3 regions of the Desemzia sp. FAM 23989 genome follow, and region 2 is predicted to be linked to each of the others. Evidence: predicted binding sites of a transcription regulator. Region 2 holds the regulator's gene; each other region holds the start of a gene.
The links. The regulator Rex, encoded in region 2, represses fermentation and respiration genes when NADH is low (regulators of the CRP and FNR family bind a similar motif). The targets are predictions, from matches to a motif close to TTGTGAANTANTTCACAA.
Positions count from the first base shown of each region.

Region 1: ACEN36_RS06605 (DUF1858 domain-containing protein) is a predicted target of Rex. The motif match lies at 4,510-4,527, and genes of this name have one in related genera.
Region 3: ACEN36_RS10045 (CidA/LrgA family protein) is a predicted target of Rex. The motif match lies at 4,708-4,725, and genes of this name have one in related genera.

Region 1 is NZ_JBGQQT010000008.1:96,533-103,201, reverse strand. Features, by position in the region: gene ACEN36_RS06620 (peptide ABC transporter substrate-binding protein) at 1-1,127, opposite strand, end outside; gene ACEN36_RS06615 (hypothetical protein) at 1,651-2,544, shown strand; gene ACEN36_RS06610 (DUF438 domain-containing protein) at 2,999-4,243, opposite strand; gene ACEN36_RS06605 (DUF1858 domain-containing protein) at 4,243-4,473, opposite strand; gene ACEN36_RS06600 (FAD-dependent oxidoreductase) at 4,697-6,247, opposite strand; gene pepF (oligoendopeptidase F) at 6,509-6,669, shown strand, end outside.
Region 2 is NZ_JBGQQT010000002.1:53,375-60,043, reverse strand. Features, by position in the region: gene groL (chaperonin GroEL) at 1-5, opposite strand, end outside; gene groES (co-chaperone GroES) at 60-344, opposite strand; gene ACEN36_RS01855 (CPBP family intramembrane glutamic endopeptidase) at 684-1,340, shown strand; gene ACEN36_RS01850 (YdiK family protein) at 1,375-1,578, shown strand; gene ACEN36_RS01845 (redox-sensing transcriptional repressor Rex) at 1,597-2,268, opposite strand; gene ACEN36_RS01840 (ABC-F family ATP-binding cassette domain-containing protein) at 2,570-4,528, shown strand; gene ACEN36_RS01835 (nucleoside hydrolase) at 5,132-6,076, opposite strand; gene ACEN36_RS01830 (BMP family protein) at 6,124-6,669, opposite strand, start outside.
Region 3 is NZ_JBGQQT010000018.1:31,718-38,386, forward strand. Features, by position in the region: gene ACEN36_RS10025 (glycoside hydrolase family 1 protein) at 1-1,294, shown strand, start outside; gene ACEN36_RS10030 (PTS sugar transporter subunit IIC) at 1,317-2,633, shown strand; gene ACEN36_RS10035 (GntR family transcriptional regulator) at 3,023-3,745, shown strand; gene ACEN36_RS10040 (LysR family transcriptional regulator) at 3,801-4,688, opposite strand; gene ACEN36_RS10045 (CidA/LrgA family protein) at 4,866-5,258, shown strand; gene ACEN36_RS10050 (LrgB family protein) at 5,251-5,958, shown strand; gene ACEN36_RS10055 (lactate oxidase) at 6,015-6,669, shown strand, end outside.

The sequences.
Region 1 (6,669 bases), on a different contig from region 2:
GCTTGCCAAGCTGCTTGAGCTTCTTCAACATTGTATTCTACAGGGTTTCCGGCATCAGTACGAAAATCAGCACCGGTTTCAGGGTTTTTGGCTAGTCCATAAGGCACGTGACCATAAATCGGTTGAGAGCCGTCTTGCAGAACATTGTTCGTGAATGCTTCGCGATTGATTGCTAGAGATATAGCTTTGCGGATATTCTCGTTTTGCAATTCTGGCACATCATGATTCATTTCAATATAATAGATCCATGCTTTGCTGTTCGTTTTAAAATTGGCATCATCCTTGTATTGAGGAACAAAATTACCGGAAATATCGATACTGTCCAGTTCTCCGGATTCAAATAAGTTGATGCCCGTTCCCACTTCTTTTACCACTTGGTTAGTGATTTCATCTAGTTTAACGGAGTCTTTATCCCAATATTCGTCATTTTTCACATATTTCCAAGAATCGCCTTCTGCAGCGCTCCAGTCTGAAAGGACGAAAGGACCATTATAGATCGTCTCATCAGCGCTCAACCCATAATTGTCTCCTTGCTCCGTCACAAACTCCCGATTTTGTGGGAAGTAACTAGGAATAGTCAATAAATCAAGGAAGTAAGGAACCGGTTGTTCTAACGTTACTTCTAATGTTTTTTCATCGATGGCTGTAACGCCTAATTCACTAACATCAGTTCCATCATTCAAAATGGATTCGGCATTCTTGATGATACCGGAGAATAGGTAGGCATATCCTGAGCCATTATTGGGATCGACCATCCGTTGCCAAGCAAACACGTAATCGTCTGCAGTGACAGGTGTTCCGCTCGACCAATTTGCATCCTCTCGTATATTGAATGTGTAGGTCAGTCCATCTTCAGATACTTCAGGAAGCTCTGCTGCATTTGCAGGAACGATCTTGCCTTCAAGATCATACGCTGTCAATCCCTCAAAAACATTGTTCATCGGAGTGAAGTTTGTTGTGGAAAGAGTGGTATCCATGGTGTCCATTTCCGATTCAGCAGCTAAATTCAAGACTTGTTCGGCATCTTGAGAAGCTGGTTGATCTTGATTGGAACCGTTGCTGCAAGCACTTAAAACAGCTAATGTGGCAAGCGATAATAAGGTTGTTAATGTGAAAGTTTTTTTCATATACTTATGGTCTCCTTCTGTAGTGTTTTCTAAGAAACGGACTTTACTCAATAGAAAATAATTATCGTTCTTCTCTTGTAAAAAAGGAAAGTTAAACGACAGAAAAGCTACATGCAAGAGAATAAGAAAACGGCTCCTATGAAAACGTCCTTGTAAGAAATAATTATAGCATAAAAAGTAAGTAAGCAGAAGGGTCTGATTCGGATAAACCAAGTCTCATGTAAGTACCATTGTCATCTCTGACATCTGTACGAAGAGCTTTTTTCTTTTTAATCAAGTTGAGTAGACAGTTTTCTTATAATTTTGAGGAATTGAGTTTGTTGAAAGAACGGATAAAAAGAGAAGAAAACATGATGAAATAGCTTCTTTAGAGTTAAATATAGGTTTGAATGAAATGTGTCAATGGTAAGCGTAATTAGAAAGTTCTACTAAAAAAATGATTTAAATTTAGAACAAAAACTATTTTAAAAGGTATAATTATATACGTTATGAAAACGTTTGTTATCAGGAGGAGTGGAGAATTATGGTAGATAAAGTAAAAAAAATAGCTCATCGAATTTTTAGTTATTTAGGAGAAATAACTAAAAAAGCATCAAAGAATATGCTAGACGAAAAGAAGGCACAATTAAAAAAGAGAATGAAAATAAGTGCAGCAGTTCTAATTGTATTTTTTATTCTCTCTTTTATCGTGACAATTGATTCTGCTAATGCACGTCAAGATGAGTTGAGTGTGCAGATTTCAGATTTACAAAAGAAAATTAATAGTAAGAATGCTTCTTACAATGTATTAGAGTCAGAAAATAACGAATTAGAAGCAAATAATAAAAAATTAAGTCTATTAAAAACGGAGTATGAAGCATATAAAGAAAAAATGACTCCCTATGAAGAACTAGAAAAATCGGAAGCAGACGCAAAAAAAGCAGAAGCAGATGCAAAAAATGCTGAGTTAAAAAAGAAAGAAGCAGAAGAAAAAGCTAAAAAAGAAGCGGAAGAAAAAGCTGCAGCAGAAGAAAAGAAAGCAAAAGCAGAAGCAGAAGCAGCGAAGAAAAAACAAGAAGAAGAAGATGAACTAGCAAGAATAGAGGCTGAAGAAGCTAAAGGATATGAAACAGGAATAACTTTTGATCAATTAGCTCGGACACCAGATGATTATTTTTATAAAAAAGTGAAGTTCTCAGGTAAAGTTGTGCAAGTAATGGAAGGAGAGGGCACGACTCAAATTAGATTTGCTGTGGATGATGATTACGATAAAATTATTTATGCTGAAATTTCGTCTGATTTAACTAATAATGATCGTTTATTAGAAGATGATTATGTAACACTTTCTGGTATTTCAATGGGGCTTTTAACATATGAATCTACCATGGGAGGAGAAATAACGATTCCTTCTATTGTGGTTGATAAGATTGATAGATAAAGAGGTTCGAAAAGTACACCTCTGTTACTGAAAATGATCAGTAGCAGGGGTGTACTTTTTTTATTGGCTTACTTTTGTTAAATCCATCCGTTTACTGATCAAGTGAGCATTAAATTGACTGTCACTTGAAGAATAAAACAGGTTTACTGGTTGAGTGAGCGCGAAATTAAGCGTCACTTGAGGAATAAAATGAGTTTATTCTTCAAGTGAGTGGTAAAACAGGTTTCACTTGACTAATAAAGAACCGTTAATGTGTTATTTTGCAGTGAGAAGGAAACTAGTTGCTTTTGTTCCAACTTATTTTAGACTAAATACCTTGCTAGTTACTTTTTTAGACGCATCGTACTAAGAAGTGCACGCCCCTAAAAGCAAAACGACTAGAGTTAGATGAGAAGCATCTAGCTCTAGTCGTTCAAGTTTTTTTCGGTAAGCTGTATGCCGTGTTCCCAGCTCTTTAATCTTCAATAGTTCTTCGTTCTGTTCCGTCTAAGTCAATAATCGATTGAATAGGCTGGACGTATTCTAAAGTCCCCATGTAAGTACCGTCTTCATCTCTGACAGCTGTGTAGGTGACCATAACGAATTCGCCTCGAGCATGGAACCAGAGTGTCTCTGAATCCTTTGTACCAGTTTTGAAGTCAGCTATTAATTGTTTTACGATAGGTTGGCTTTTAGGAGGATGACAATTTTCTACTTGTCGCCCGATAGCGTTTTTAGTACGCGGAAAAAGCTTTCTGCCGGTACCGACATTAAAGTATTTCACCGTATCATTAGCATCTACAAAAGATAATTCAAGCGGAAGCAAGTTCAGCATTTTTTCCAATTCATTCGGTGTCAAATGTCCAACTTTAAAGTGAATATTGGTGTCTTTTTCACTTGTTTCGACTTCTGAATCTTCTATATCTTCAAATGTAGTCCGCTCAGGGACCCATTTAGATTCTGGACGAACAATGCAATAGCCGATTTCATCTGATTCGTCATTGATTTTGATCCAATCATCTTCATTAAAGACATCTGTAATCATAGGAATCAAAATTTCTTCTTCTTTGACAATCATTTCTTCCAACTCGTATTTTAAGGACGCGAATTCTTCTTGCAAATGATCTAGTTGATCTTGTTCAAGTGACTGTTTCACTTGTTTAAATAGAGCGCGAATTTCGTCGTCTACTCCCCACATGACTTTAGGAGGAGCTGTGATACCGTAACGCTCCATAATCGGAAACAGAGAGTTTTCCTTACGCGCATAATGATTGTCAAACTGCCAAAGAATAGACAGTTGCTTCAATAACCCGTCTTTAATCTCTGCTTCTGGTTGCAGAAGATACGCTTCCAGTAAACGACGAATGCGATCCAAACTGCTTTCGATCGCTAAATTTTCTTGTTTTAGGACATGGATGGGATGCCCAGGTTTCTTAAATTCATCTGATTGATTTTCTGGATTGTTGATGGTTCCGATAAACATAGAAGCATGGATATTGCATAATTTTTGAATATCTTCTACGACAACACCTTCCCCAAGCAATCTGCGTTCCATAACCGAGATTTCAAAGGCACTGATACCAGAAAAATGTTCTTCAAAATCTTTCTTTACCAAATCTTTGTCTTCGCCAGCATGCAATCTTAAAAGCAAATCTTTCAAAATAGATTGCCTCTGTTCTAATTCAAGGGCTCTTTTTCCTTTATGGGGATTTTCTGTCATTAGGCAATCTCCTCAACACTAAAACCATGTTCTTCCAATTGAGCAATCAAGTCAGCATGATTTAAACCGATTTGTTCCGCACCTTTATTTAAAGGCATCATTCGACCAACTGTATTCAATAAGCCGTCATTTTGTAGAGGAGTAAATCCTAGTTGGACCAAAATACCTTTTAACTCAGGGTATTGTTGAATTAATTGATAGACCGTTTCATTGAGATTGATTTTTTTCATTGTTTTCAACCTTTCAAATTAGAATGATATACTCATTCGTTACGTTATTCACAATAAGTGGTTGATTTCATTTTAAAATAAATGCTGATCATTTTCAATAAGGATAGCCGTCAGGTTTGTTAGAATATGAATTTTTTTCACAAAATAGTCATCATATAAGGGGAATTACCCATAAAGGACTGTCTCGAATCAAGACAGTCCAAAAATCATTCACTGATATGGTTTACATTTGCGAATCGGGGTGTTCTAACGGTTTTACAGCTGGCCCATCTAAGACAGCTCCGTTATAAGAAAAGCGCGAACCATGACAAGCGCAATCCCATGAACGTTCTGCATCATTCCAATCAAGGTTGCAGCCTAAGTGAGTGCAGACTGGAACGGTTTGATGCAGCTGACCTTGTTTATCTCGATAGGCGCCCACTTTCTTTCCATGTACATGAACTAGGCCGCCTTCATCTAGTAAAAGGTCTTCTAAATTTTTATCCGGACGTTTTAATTTGCCGGTAACAAAATCTTTTGCGACAGCTGAATTCTTTTTCAAGAAGGTTTGAGTATCGCTAAGTTTCAATTTTTTACGAGTAGGGTCAAAAAGAGAAGCATAACTGTTTTCTGTACCTAAAATAGAGTCTGCTAACAGTTTTCCGGCCATAGCTCCTGCAGACATGCCCCATTTATTGAATCCTGTAGCTACTAATACAGCCTCGGTTTGCTTCGTCATCTGTCCAATATAAGGGAGTTTATCTAGTGTTTGCAGATCTTGACTAGACCAAAGATGAAGAGGGCTTTGCGCAGCAAAATACTTTTTGCCGAAAGCGTCCAAATCTTGGTAATGAAAAATCGTTTTGCTGGAGCTTTTACCGGTTTGATGTCCTTCACCGCCAATCAATAAAAGAGGGATACCGTCAGCGCCTTGAACAGAACGGATCGAACGCGTCGGCTGTTCTGCGTTGATGTACATGCCTTCAGGAATTTTACTAGCAGTGCGCATCACCATCGCGTAAGAACGATGGATGGAGAGGCGCGTAAAATATAAGCCGTCTGCATCATTGATTGGGTAATGAGTGGCCAGAATAACTTTTTGACAGAGTATAAGAGAGTTGTTTTCGGTTAAAATCATAGGTGTCTTTTCTTTAATGACTTCTACAGCACGCGTGTGTTCATAAATTTGTCCGCCTAAGCGCACAATTTCTTGGACCAACACCGTTAAAAAACGAACCGGATCAAATTGAGCTTGGTCGTACATCACTAATGCTTCTTTGATAGGGAAAGGCAAGTCTGCTTTATCTTTGGCTAATGCTCCTTTAATCCCTAAAGTCTGGTAAGCTTCAGCTTCCTTTTCCAGTTTTTTTTGACCCTTATCCGTTTCTGCGTATACAAAAGCATCTTTTGTTTCATAAGCACAATCAATCTGCAGCTCTTCGATGAGTTGTTGGATAAAATGCAAACCATCAATATTTGCTTCATAATAAAGTTTAGCTTTTTCTTTGCCAAAGGTCTGAATCAAGTCATCATAAATCAAGCTATGCTGAGCGGTAATTTTTGCAGTTGTATGTCCAGTTACCCCGCTGATTAAACGATCAGCTTCAATGAGGACAACTTTCTTGCCAGACTTTGCTAACAGATATGCGCTGATAATGCCGACTATCCCAGCACCGACAATACCGATTTCAGTAGTATGATTTTCTTCTAAGGCTGGAAATTGAGGAGTAGCTTGCTGAGCTGTCCAAAAAGATTTAGGAAAAGGTAGGGAATCTTTGGTTCCTTGAGAATTCATTGAATCATCCTCCTTAATAAATAGGCATGAGTAAGAACAGAGAATGGGATATAGTAATCGGATGAAATTAAACGATGGTGTTCAAGCTGAGTGTAGCACTAGTGGGATAAAAATGTAAAAAGATATCATTTGTTATGCAAAGAAAAAACGAGTACAAATTTCACCAGAAAGGGTTTTACTTCTAAAAGTAAGTGGTATACTGTAAGCAGTAAATGAAAAACTTCTCATCTTAATGAGAAGGCAGAAAAAGGAGTAGACGGAATGGCACAAGAAGAACTGAAAAATCGTGCAGATGTGCAAGAAGAATTGACTTGGGACATCAGTGCATTATATGAAACAAAAGAAGATTTTGAAACAGCAATTGAAAAATTAAAAGCAGCAGTAGATAAATTTGTCCAAGATTATGAAGGCAAACTGACGGA
Region 2 (6,669 bases):
GTCATTTTCTTTCACCTCATCAGATTGATTTTTATTCGTGTACATGTCTTTATTTACGTTTAGTCTACGATTGCGATGATATCGCTCTCTTTGATCACTAAATATTCAGTACCATCATACTTCACTTCAGAACCAGCGTATTTTTCGAAAAATACTGTATTTCCAACGACAACTGAAAGCTCAGCTTTTGTTCCGTTATCGAGTATACGCCCAGCACCAACAGCAACTACTTCACCAGTTTGTGGTTTTTCTTTTGCTGTACCAGCCAAAACGATACCACTTGCTGTTGTTTCTTCTTCTTTTGTGACTTTAATGATGACACGATCTCCTAAAGGTCTTAACACGTAAATCCCTCCAATTATAGTTTTTCTTTGTTAGCACTCACTCTAAAAGAGTGCTAAATCACTTCTTCATCATATCAAACTGTAAAAATTTTGCAAGTATTTTTTACTCTTGAAAAAGAAAAAGAGTGCCCTTTTATTTAAGAAAGAAATACTTCAAGAAGAAAGCAAAAATTGCTTTAGTGGTATGAGACTTATGTTATACTGTTTATTGAACATCTTTTTTTAAAACTGTTTTACGTCCAAATGCAGTACCATTACAAAGGTGCATTGCTCACTTTATATAGTCTTGTTCTTTTTTAGTGCAACTGTAAATAATTACTTAAAGAAGGTTTTAAACACATGAAGAATTTAATTAAGTCTCCATATGCAAAAATCATTCTCATCTATATTATAGCTCAATTTTTCCCAGTGATAGTGTTGTTTTTTGTACCAGCTAAAGCTGTAGCAGACGCCAGCATTTATGGTACTATCGCCGGTTTCGTGATTGGAGCTATCCTAATGTTTATCGTTAATCATCGGTCTACATTTGATAATAGTCTAGAGAAAACGCCCAGCAATTCTAAAAAATCGATTGTTTTTTGGGGAGTAGGAGGAATGTTTTTAGCTTTTGTTGGTCAATACTTAGCTGTATTTATCGAAACATTCTTGCTCAATACACCTTTAGGGTCACAAAACACTGCAGAGCTCGTTTTCACTGTGAATAAATACCCTATTTTCTTGATTCTAGTAGCTATCTTTGGTCCTATTATGGAAGAGTTTGTATTTAGGAAAGCTATCTTTGGTTATCTTTATGACATTACTGGAGGAATCGGTGCTGCTGTGATCAGTTCATTGATATTTGCCTTTATTCACTTTGATGGTCATTACTTGCTTTATTCGATTATGGGATTTGTTTTCTGCTATTTGTACTGGAAAACAAAATCGATTGCTGCTCCAATTATTGCTCACGCTTTAATGAATGCTACCGTTACAGTAGCTAACTTATGGCTATACTAATAGTGTTTATAGTAGAAAGGAACTTTTAACGTTCATGAAAAAAAGAGATTTTATTATTCAAATTGTTTTCAATTATGTTCTTGCAGCTATTTTTATCTGGTTTGCAATTGACTACGTTGGTGAATTTGGTTGGGGATTCTTCTCTATCATTTTTGTATTGTTTGCCACACGAGATGTGGTAAGAGCTACGAAGATTTTACAAATCTATCTCAAACTAAAAAAAGGCAACAAACCGTAAATAGGTTTGTTGCTTTTTTTAATCTAATAGCAATAAAGTATCATCACTGTCTGAGTCTGCTTTATAGTGATCGATAAAATAGATAAGAGTCTGCAATTCATTCGCTAAATCCACGTTTTGTACTCGAACTTCTTCTGGTACGGAAATACGAATCGGTGTAAAGTTCAGTATTCCTTTAACGCCAGCTTCAACGAGATTATTTGCAGCATCTTGAGCTGCTGAAGTAGGTACAGTCAGCATAACTACATCGATTTGTTGCATTTTCAACTGTTGTACCATGTCTTCCATTGGATAAACCGGTACTCCAGATTGAATCGTTCCTACAATATCCTTGTTGATATCAAAGGCAGCACTGATGCGCATGTTGTTCCCTTGATGGAAATTGTAATTTAATAAAGCATGTCCTAAGTTACCCACACCAATTAATGCCACGTTCGTTAGTCGGTCTTGTTTCAATGTTTTACTGAAAAAATGCATCAGCGTTTCAACATCGTAACCATAACCTCTTTTTCCTAGAGCTCCGAAATATGAAAAATCGCGTCGAATCGTAGCGCTATCTACTTTCACAGCTTCACTTAATTCAGTTGATGACACACGTTCTTTTCCATCTTCATGCAAATACCGTAAATATCTATAATAAATCGGTAATCTCTTTGCCGTTGCTTTGGGTATTGTATTCGTTGAACCCATCGTTCACTTCACTCACTTTCTTTTATTCAAAATTCACAATATTCGTTAACAAATTATTTGTTTCACAAATTGTCGAGTTTCACATAATAAGATTATAACATCTTCTTCTTAAATTACCAGCTTTTTTAAACGGTCATTTCAATATTTTTTTTCGCTTATTTTCTTATCCATACAAAATTCACAAAGAACATTGTGAACCGGCTTTCTTTTTGTTAGTCCAGCCTTCCAGACACTCTCCCACTTAAAGACAGAATATGCTAAACTAAGTGAAAGAGCAGAGATAAGAAATGAGGACAACAAAATGATTCTATTACAAGCTCAACACGTTGCACGTTATTTTGGTGCAGATGTATTGTTTGAGAATATTTATTTAGAAGTACAAGAAAATTCACGTATTGCCCTTGTGGGACGAAACGGTGCCGGCAAATCAACTCTGTTAAAAATCATCGCAGATATTGAACCTCCGGATGCTGGACAAATTTCAAAAGGAAAACAAGTGACTATCGGCTACTTAGCACAAAATACTGGCCTTGACTCTACTCAATCCATTTGGGATGAAATGTTGGAAGTTTTCCAACATGTGATCCAATTAGAAAAGAAAATGCGTCATACCGAAGAAATGTTAGGGGATCCTTCTTTATTAGCCGATGAGGAACTCTATCATGAAACCTTAAAACAGTATGATCAAATGCAGCACGATTTTCGAGAGCAAAATGGTTATGGTTATGAAGCAGAGATCCGCTCTGTTTTACATGGTTTCCGCTTTTTTGAAGAGGATTATGCTAAATCCATCAATCAACTCTCAGGTGGCCAAAAAACGCGTTTAGCTTTAGCGAAATTATTGTTGCAAAAAAAAGACTTATTGATTTTAGATGAGCCTACCAACCATTTGGATATCGAAACATTAAACTGGTTAGAGAACTACCTGCAAACTTATACTGGTGCGTTGCTGATCGTTTCTCATGACCGTTATTTCTTAGATAAAGTAGTTAATGAAGTCTATGACTTAAGCCGTCAAAAAATGCACCATTATAAAGGAAATTATAGTAAATATTTAGACTTGAAAGCTGCACAACTTGAAAAAGAATGGAAAGAATTTGAGAAACAGCAAAAAGAAATTGCCAAGTTAGAAGATTTTGTAAACCGCAACTTAGTCCGCGCTTCTACTACCAAACGTGCTCAGAGCCGTCGGAAACAATTGGAAAAAATAGACCGTTTAGATAAACCTCAAGGCGAAGAAAAATCAGCTACATTCAGTTTCCACCCTGCCAAAGAAAGCGGAAATGTCGTGATGTCATTAGAAAACGGAGCTATCGGATATGACCAAACGATTTTATCTGAACCGATCAATATGGATATCCGAAAATACGATGCTATAGCTTTAGTCGGACCAAATGGTGTGGGAAAATCCACACTGCTGAAATCCTTACTCGAAGAACTCCCTCTTATGAAAGGTGAAAAGCGATACGGAACAAATGTGGAAGTTGGCTATTACGATCAAGAACAAGCTGAATTGCATTCTTCTAAATCTGTATTGGCCGAACTTTGGGATGAACACCCTACTACTCCCGAAAAAGATATCCGATCTATTTTAGGCAGCTTTTTATTTTCCGGAGAAGATGTTGAAAAAGCCGTCACCTCTTTAAGCGGTGGAGAAAAAGCTCGTTTGGCATTAGCTAAATTGTCTATGAATCAAGACAACTTCTTAATTCTGGATGAACCTACAAATCATTTAGACATAGATAGTAAAGAAGTACTTGAAAATGCGTTGATCGATTTCGACGGCACACTGCTTTTTGTTTCTCATGACCGCTATTTCATCAATCGGATTGCGTCTAAAGTAATTGAACTGTCTGCAGAAGGGAGCACAGCTTACTTAGGCGATTATGATTACTACCTAGAAAAAAAAGCTGAGCAAGAAGAATTGAAACGACTTGCAGATGAAGAAGCACAGGGAACGGAAAACAGTTCTGGGAAAGATTCCGCTTCTACCGCCCTTTCAAAAAAACGTGAAATCAATAAAGAAAATCAAAAATTGGTTCGACAGCTGACCCGTCGAATCGAAGCCATTGAACAGGAAACTTCTGAATTGGAGCCTAGTATCGAAAATTTAGAAACTGAATTGACCAAACCAGAAGTCTATGAAGATCATTTAAAAGTCCAAGAAATCAATGATAAACTTCAACTGTTGAATGAACAGTATGAAACACTCATGGAAGAATGGGAAGAAACGACGTTAACTCTTGAAGAATTAATCTAAGAAGTCCTTTAAATAAGAAGCTCGGGTTGGCTTGGTGCCCTAATAGTTAGAGTTCTTATTATACAGCTGATTGGCTGGTTTGAGTTCGGTTGAATACCGGACTCAAACCAGCCAATCTTACTTTTTATGTTCAATCTCAATTCCTCATCAAGGCGGTTTTAACCTTGATGTTCAAGCCTCTTTCTTCATCAAGACGGTTTTACTCTTGATGTTCAATCTCAATTCTTCATCAAGGCGGTTTTAACCTTGATGTTCAATCTCAATTCTTCATCAAGGCGGTTTTAACCTTGATGTTCAAGCCTCTTTCTTCATCAAGACGGTTTTACTCTTGATGTTCAATCTCAATTCTTCATCAAGGCGGTTTTAACCTTGATGTTCAAGCCTCTTTCTTCATCAAGACGGTTTTACTCTTGATGTTCAATCTCAATTCCTCATCAAGGCGGTTTTAACCTTGATGTTCAAGCCTCTTTCTTCATCAAGACAACTTTAACCTTGATGTTCAAACTCACTTCAAAATACACCCTTTACTCCGCCACAGAAAAAGCAACCCCCACAAAAAATTAGATTTCACTCTAACTTGGAGGTCGCTGCTTCTTTTTCTATCTAAATAGCTTTTAAAACATCTAATAAACTGGCTTTAAATTTGTCTCTATCTACTTCTTCACACACACGCACATTCGGTGTTTTGCCGGTAAAGTTTGAGACATCCACTAAATCGTAGCCTCTGGTCAGCTCACCATGTACTTCAATATCTACATAATACATATCAGAGCCTGTCATGATACTTTCATCTGCAGCTATAGCAACGAGTAATGTATCAGGGTGAGTAATCCCGTCTAACTTATGAATTTCTTGATCATAACGTATAACTGCACTATTTACATCCATGTAAAATTTAGATCCTGCTGTTCCTAGCGCTTGAATCTCCGTTTGGTCCTCTTTTTTCATTACGGAATGTTTTTTACACATATCCCAGCCCACCATAGTGATAGGAACACCAGAATGCATGACAATTCTGGCAGCTTCTGGATCTACATAGAAATTATACTCTGCTGCTGCCGTAATATTTCCTAACGTATTGTTTAAACCTCCCATAATATAAAGATGAGGGATGTCTTTAACAATTGTAGGATCTTTTTTGATGGCCATCGCAATATTGGTTAGAGGAGCAATCGCCAATAAAGAGATTTCGCCGGGGTTTGCTTTGACTGTATCAATAATGAAATCAACAGCGTGTTCTTTTTCAGGACGTTGTTCGGTTTTTTCAAAATAAGAATCGCCCATGCCATATTTCCCATGAATATCCTCAATCGTAATATGCTTCTCTACTCCAACTGCCATAATGGGTCTTTCATAGCCTTTGTATACCGGCACATGGTAGTCAGATTTTGCCATTTGAACTGTGTAAAGCGCATTTTCTACTTCTTGTTCAAAGTCGACATTCCCTCCAGCCACCGTTACTCCTTCAACTTTAAAGTAGTGCAGCGCTGTTAGAATAGCTATTGTATCGTCTCCAGCTGTATCTGTATCAATAATGACTCTTTTCATCGTTTCCTCCTGCAAATGTCTTCAAATTTGTACCCGTTCGCATGCCTTTATTCTGGCGCAGTCACTTCATCAGGATTTGTCGGTACAACAATGTCCCCATTGATAATTTGCTCTTTGAATTCTTCAACAGCTGTCCAGACCTCTTCGCTCAAATTGCCTCGTGTCATATAGATAGCCTCTTCTTTCAGTCCTAATTGAGTGATTTTACCTCCTGGGAAATTGCCTTCCATTGTATCATGCGCAACTGATTTGATAGCTGTTCCTAAACCTTTAATGGAAGACGTTAATGTCAAATTACCGCCATCATAGTTCCCTTCTTCTGTTTGATCACGATCACTACCGATGACCCAAATTTGCTCATCCGGGTTGGCGTTCATACGATCTCTTGCTTCAGAAAAGACACCATTACCAGCATCTCCAGCACCTTGGTAAACCACATCGATTCCGTTAGAATACATTCCTGCGGCAATTTGTCTGGCTTTTGATGTATCTGCAAAAGAGCCGACATACTCTACTTGAACTTCAACACTTGGATCCGCTGCCTGAACTCCTGCTAAAAAGCCGGCTTCAAATCGATCTAAAACTTCACTTTC
Region 3 (6,669 bases), on a different contig from region 2:
AGGAAAATCCGTTTATGATATACGTGAAGCTTCGGAATTTGCTTCTGACTGGAAGGTGGCAACAGACAGCTACCACCGTTACGAAGAAGACTTCGATTGGATGAACGAGTTGGGCATGAACTGCTACCGATTCCAGATTTCTTGGTCGCGTGTGTTTCCCAATGGGGATGGCGAAATCAATGAAGAGGGTGTAGCCTTTTATGAACGCTTTATTGATGCATTGCTCGAAAGAGGCATTGAGCCGATGATTTGCTTGTACCATTTTGATATGCCGCTTCATTTAGCAGAATCGTATAACGGATTTTTATCTCGTGAAGTTGTGGATGCATTTGTCCGTTATGGGAAAGCTATGGTAGACCGTTTTAAAGGGAAAGTGAAATACTGGATCACCTTCAATGAGCAAAATATTTTTGGTTTTTCTGGCGCGTTTCCTATCGGCGGAGTAATGACAGGGGAGAATACTGAAAAAGAGTTGTATCAATTGCAGCACAATACCATGATGGCACATGCTGAGATAGCCAATTACATTCACGAAACAGCTCCAGGTTGTGAAATTGGCGGAATGGTCGCTTACTCAAAAGTCTATCCAGCCACACCTAAACCCGAAGATGTTTTCGCGGCTCAAAAATTGGATGATTTCTTCAATCAATTTTTCTTAGAAGTCTTTACTTATGGCAAATACCCTGCCTTTATGACGACGTATCTAGAAAATCATGACTTAACTCCTGAAATGAGAGAAGATGACTTGGAAGTACTAGCGAAGTTGACGAGTGACTGGTTGTCATTCAGTTACTACGCCAGCCATGTGGTCAGTGCAGAAAATATCACGGAGACAACGCCTGTTTACCGTTATTTGGAAGTAGGGAAAATAGCGAACGCTTATTTAGAAGCTACAGAATGGGATTGGCAAATCGATCCGCTTGGTTTCCGTTCGATATTACTGGATATGCATAGCCGCTATCATTTGCCCATATTCCCAATTGAAAATGGGATCGGTGTAATCGAAGAGTTGCCTGAAGAAGGACTTATCCAAGATGATTACCGAATTTCTTACCACAGAGACCATCTTCAAGCGATGAAAGATGCTATTTTCCTAGACGGTGTAGACTGTATCGGTTACCTCGGATGGGGCTTGATCGATATTCTCAGTTCCCAAGGGGATATGCGCAAACGATACGGTGTGGTTTACGTCAATCGTGAGAACCACGACTTGAAAGACTTAAAGCGGGTTCCGAAGAAAAGTTTTGCTTGGCTTCAACAAGTGATTCAAAGCAATGGCGAAAACTTAGGCTAGAGACTGAAATGGAGGAAGATCGATGGCTCAAACTACAAAAAAAGGTTCGAACTTTTTAGATAAATTTGCTGAATTTGCTGCAAAATTAGGAAACCAAGTTCATTTACGCTCATTGCGTGATGCTTTTGCTGTATTGATGCCGCTATTCATTCTAGCTGGGGTAGCCGTTCTGATTAACAATGTTGTCTTTCCTTGGGTCTTTGAAGGGAGTACCTTGGAAAGTGCACAGATTTGGGGAACAGTTATTATCAATGGAACATTGAATATTGCTGGGTTATTGATTGCACCCATGATCGGGTACAACTTATCTGTGAACAAAGGCTTTATGAATCCGATTGCTTCCGCGGCAGTTGGGATTGCTTCTCTGGTTATCATGATGCCTGTAAATCTTTTCGTTACACCGGTGGGCTCAGAAGAACAAATACTCACTTCAGGCGTCATGACCTATGGAAATCTGGGTACGACGGGGATGTTCGCAGGAATTATTATTGGTTTAGCTGCCACAGAATTGTTTATCAGACTGTCCAATATTAAAAGATTGCAGATCAATCTAGGTGAAAATGTGCCGCCTCAAGTAGGAAAATCGTTTAGTACTATGATTCCTGTTATTTTAGTGCTTTCGTTGTTTGGTATCGTGGCATTGGTTTTACATGTATTCTTTGACACTGACCTGATCAACTTGATCTCAGTAGCTATTCAAGAACCATTGAGAGCTGTTAACACGAGCTTGTTGGGGACATTGTTGATTTACAGCACTGGAAATTTCTTGTTTACCTTGGGGATTCACCAAAGCGTAATCAACGGAACCCTGCTAGATCCCTTACTGCTGACAAATATGAATGAAAACACGTTAGCTTTCGCAAATGGAGAAGAAATTCCAAATATCATGACTAGCGCCTTTGTTCCTACATTTGGAATGATCGGAGGGACAGGGAGTACACTCTGCCTGCTGATCGCTATTTTCATCTTTAGTAAGCAAAAAGCCCCTAAAGATTTGGGTAAACTAGCGCTGGCGCCTGGGGTGTTCAATATTAATGAACCTGTCATTTTCGGTTATCCGATCGTCTTTAATTTGCCGATGATGATTCCTTTCGTATTGCAGCCGGCTATTGGGATTGTGATTGGTTATTTAGCGACATCTTGGGGATGGATGAATTATACAGTGGCCAATATTCCTTGGACGACACCGCCTCTTCTGAGTGCTTTTCTGGCAACTGCGGGAGATTGGCGAGCCATTGTGGTACAACTTATTATTATCGTAATAGGAGTAGCGTTGTATTTGCCATTTATGAAAATCAGTGAACGTTCCGCACAGATTGCTGCAGAGAAAAATACCTGATTTTTTGACAAATTGAATAAAAGACAAAAAGGCTGTGACTCGTCTCTCAGTCTTTTTATCTATAACATCTAGTTTTACTGGTTCTTCAACTTTTTATGTTGGCGAATAAAAACGAACTGCCTCTTAATTCTAAACCTTATAGAAACTTCTGCAGGAGTATGGGATACGTGTAGAGTCATGAGACTTAACCATGATGAGAAAGAATTGACGTTTGATCATCAATGATGTGTTCTGAATGATGAAGTTAGGAGCTTTATCATCAATAAGCCAGCCTGAACAATGAAACTAGGGTATTAACATCAATTAATCCGTCTGAATGATGAAGAACAGTTTTACTTTTGTGAGGTGTTTCGTATAATTTAAATAGCAGATAAAGAGGAGATAGAACCATGCATAAATACGAACAGGTTGCTCAAGCGATACGAGATAGGATCCAAAATGGGACATACACACTAAAGAGTGCTTTGCCCGATCAAATGCAGTTGTGTAAAGAATTTGGGGCGAGCCGGATAACGATTAAGCGCGCCTTGAACTTGTTGATTGAGGAAGGTTATCTTTACAGCAGACAAGGCTCTGGGACCTACGTAATGAAAAATGCACTTGCTAAGAATGAGCTGGATTCCCGGTTTGATGTGTACACGGGCTTAACAGACCAACTTTCTGACCAAATCGTTACAAGTAAAGTGATTCAATTTGTCATTCGCAATCCTGCAGAAGATGAAGCAGACAAATTGTTGTTGACGGAAGAAGATTTCATTTATGATATTCAGCGGGTGCGATACGTAGACGGTGAAGAGTACTTGATCGAACACACTCTCATGCCTGTGGAAGTTATTCCGGATGTGACGAAGAAAGTCCTTGCCGGTTCGATTTATAGTTACATTCAACATACGCTGGGATTGAAGATAGGTGGATTGAACAGACGTATAACGGCTGAAAGACCGGATGAATTGGATCAAGAGTACCTATTTTGTACAAAGGAAGATCCTGTTTTACAGGTGGAACAAGTGGTTCATTTGATAGATGGAACGCCTTTTGAATATTCAAGGACCCGGCATCGTTTCGACAAAGGCGGGGTCAATGTCGTAAAAAATTATGGTGAGCATAGTTGAAGATAAAAAATTGCCGCTCGGTACTTATTCATTTAGGTAGCGGGCGGCAGTTTTTTTATTTCGCACGGGATTGTGTTAGTTGGATCATCGTATTATTGAACTCTTTTTGGAAATAAGTGACATTGCTTTCCTTATTGACGATCAAGCTGATGTAAAATTTTGGTGCATCTTCAATAGGGATTTTGACGAGATCGTAGTGGTCTTTTACCAAGATGTCAATCATGAAGGCAACCATGTTGGTAGAAGAAGCAATCGACAAGGCCGTTTGAATTTCTTTGGTAAAAAGGGTTTTTGGTTGTTTGATCAGATGAGTTTTAGCCCATTGTTCAAATACACGTTGATGAGTGTAACCTTGCGCCAAGGAAATAAAGACTTCTTGCTGGACATCTTCCACACGGACGAACTCTCTTGCAGCTAAAGGGTTATCAGGAGATGCCCAAAGAGCCAAATCTTGTGTCACTAAAGGAATCTGTATCAGGTTTTTGTCCTTGAATACAGACTGATCACTTCCAATGATCGCCAAAGGAACTTGTCCACTGCTCACTAGGTCAAGCATGACATCTGAACTTTCTTCTTCAATCAGCTTTAAAGAATTGGTGAATTTGCCTAAATGAGGCATCAGTTTGGACATAAAGTGGCCGCCGATCGTGGGCAGGAAACCGAAGTAGACAACTTGATTCTTTAAATCATGGATTTCTTCTTTAGCTGTATCAATAGTATTTAAAATTTGCTGGGAGTGTTTGAGCAGTATTTCACCAGTCTCGGTCAAATGCAAGTTCTTGTGAAGTCTTTTCCTATCAATCAGAGTAGTATCCAGCTCTTTTTCGAGACGTTTCAAAGACATGGAAATAGACGGTTGAGAGATATAGAAATGTTCGGCGGTAGCAGTGAAATTTAGTGTTTTTGCTAAATGGTTAAAATAGACTAAATCTTGTAAATTCATATAAGGCTCCTTCGAAAGATTGTGAAAACACAAACATAAACAAAAGATATGATAGTGTTTATTTTCATAAATAATGTTTATAGTACCATAAAAAAACAGTATTTTCGAACTAAATGATAGCATGATATACTATACATCTTGAAGCGTTTACAAAACGCTGGTGGAAGGTGTGGTCTTTTGAAAATAATCAAACAGCTCTTTTGGATTTTTTTATTCTCTTTTATAGGGGAAATTATTTCCGCTTTGATCGCTTCATTTATAGCAATACCCGGTAGCGTTATCGGGATGATCTTGCTGTTCTTAGCGCTGCAATTTAACTGGGTTCGCGTTGAGCAAGTAGATGAGGTCGGTACATGGCTGACAGATAATATGGGGATTTTCTTCGTCCCAGCAGGTGTGGGGCTGATGTCAAACTTTGGTGTCTTAGCAAATACTTGGTGGCAACTACTGATCATTATGGCAGTAACGACTATTTTGATGATGGGATTTGTTGGCAAAATAGTACAAAGTGTCAAAGGTATAGTGAAGAAAAATAAATTAGTTGAGAAAGGAGAAGATTCGCATGCTTGAGAGTATTTTAAATAATCCAATGTTGTGGATCACAATAACTATTGGCCTATATCTAATAGCTGGGAAATTAAAAGCCAAATGGCCTAAGAATCCTTTGTTTACTCCGTTGGTATTTGCGATCATTGTCATTATTTTATTCTTGCTCGCAACAGATATCCCGTTAGAGACTTATAATACTGGCGGACGCTTCTTCAGTTTATTTGTAACTCCAGCTACAGTGGCTTTGTCTATTAAGCTGAAAAAGAATCTTGTATACTTAAAGAAATATTATGCAGCAATTTTATCGGGAATCGTTTCCGGAGTGATTTTCCATACGGTTATGATTTATTCTTTTGCATTGTTGTTCAAATTTGATCGGAATATGGTGGCAACTTTGCTGCCTAAATCGATTACTACAGCAATCGCAGTCGGTGTTTCTGACTCCTTAGGGGGTATTGTTTCTTTAACGGTTGCGGTAGTTGTGTTCACCGGAGTTATTGGAGCGGTCGTTGGTCAAACGGTCTTCAAGATCTTCAAAATTGACGATCCAGTGGCGCAAGGGGTGGCTCTTGGAAGTTCTTCTCACGCTATGGGAACAACAAAAGCGATCGAGTTAGGTGATGTCCAAGGCGCAATGTCAGGTTTATCGATTGTGGTTACCGGAATCATAGTGGTTATTCTAGCTCCGCTAACAGTACCGATCACAAATTTATTATTTTAATTTAATTTAGGTTATACTCTTAAAAAACAATACTCAAAAAGGATGGTTGAAAAATTATGGCTGAACAAACAATTAAATATGACGCACCAACAGTAGAACAAGAAATCGATGTTGTCAGCACGTATCGTTTAGAAGATGAAGCTCGTGCTGTAGTTCCTAAAGGTGGATTTGATTACATCTCAGGTGCTTCAGGAGAAGAATACACGCTAAAACAAAACAATGAATCATGGAAACGCAAAGGGATTTTACCTCGTGTACTAGCAGATGTAGAAAATCCAGATACATCAACGTCTATTTTGGGGCACGATATCAAAGTACCATTCATTATGGCGCCAATCGCAGCTCATGGGTTGGCTCATGAAACAAAAGAAGCGGGAACAGCTAGAGGGATTTCTGAATTTGGCGGAACAATTATGTCAATCAGTGCTTATTCTGGGGCTACATTTGAAGAAATCGAAAAAGGATTGAATGGCAACCCGCGTTGGTTCCAAATCTACATGAGTAAAGATGATGACATGAATAAAAATATTTTGGATGAAGCAAAAGCGGATGGCGCTACAGCTATCATTTTAACGGCTGATGCTACTTTAAGTGGTAACCGCGAAAAAGATATGCTGAATAAATTCGTGTATCCGTTTGGTATGCCGATTGTGTCTCGTTACTTGACTGGATCAGGTAAAAACATGTCTCTAAACAACATTTATGCTCAAT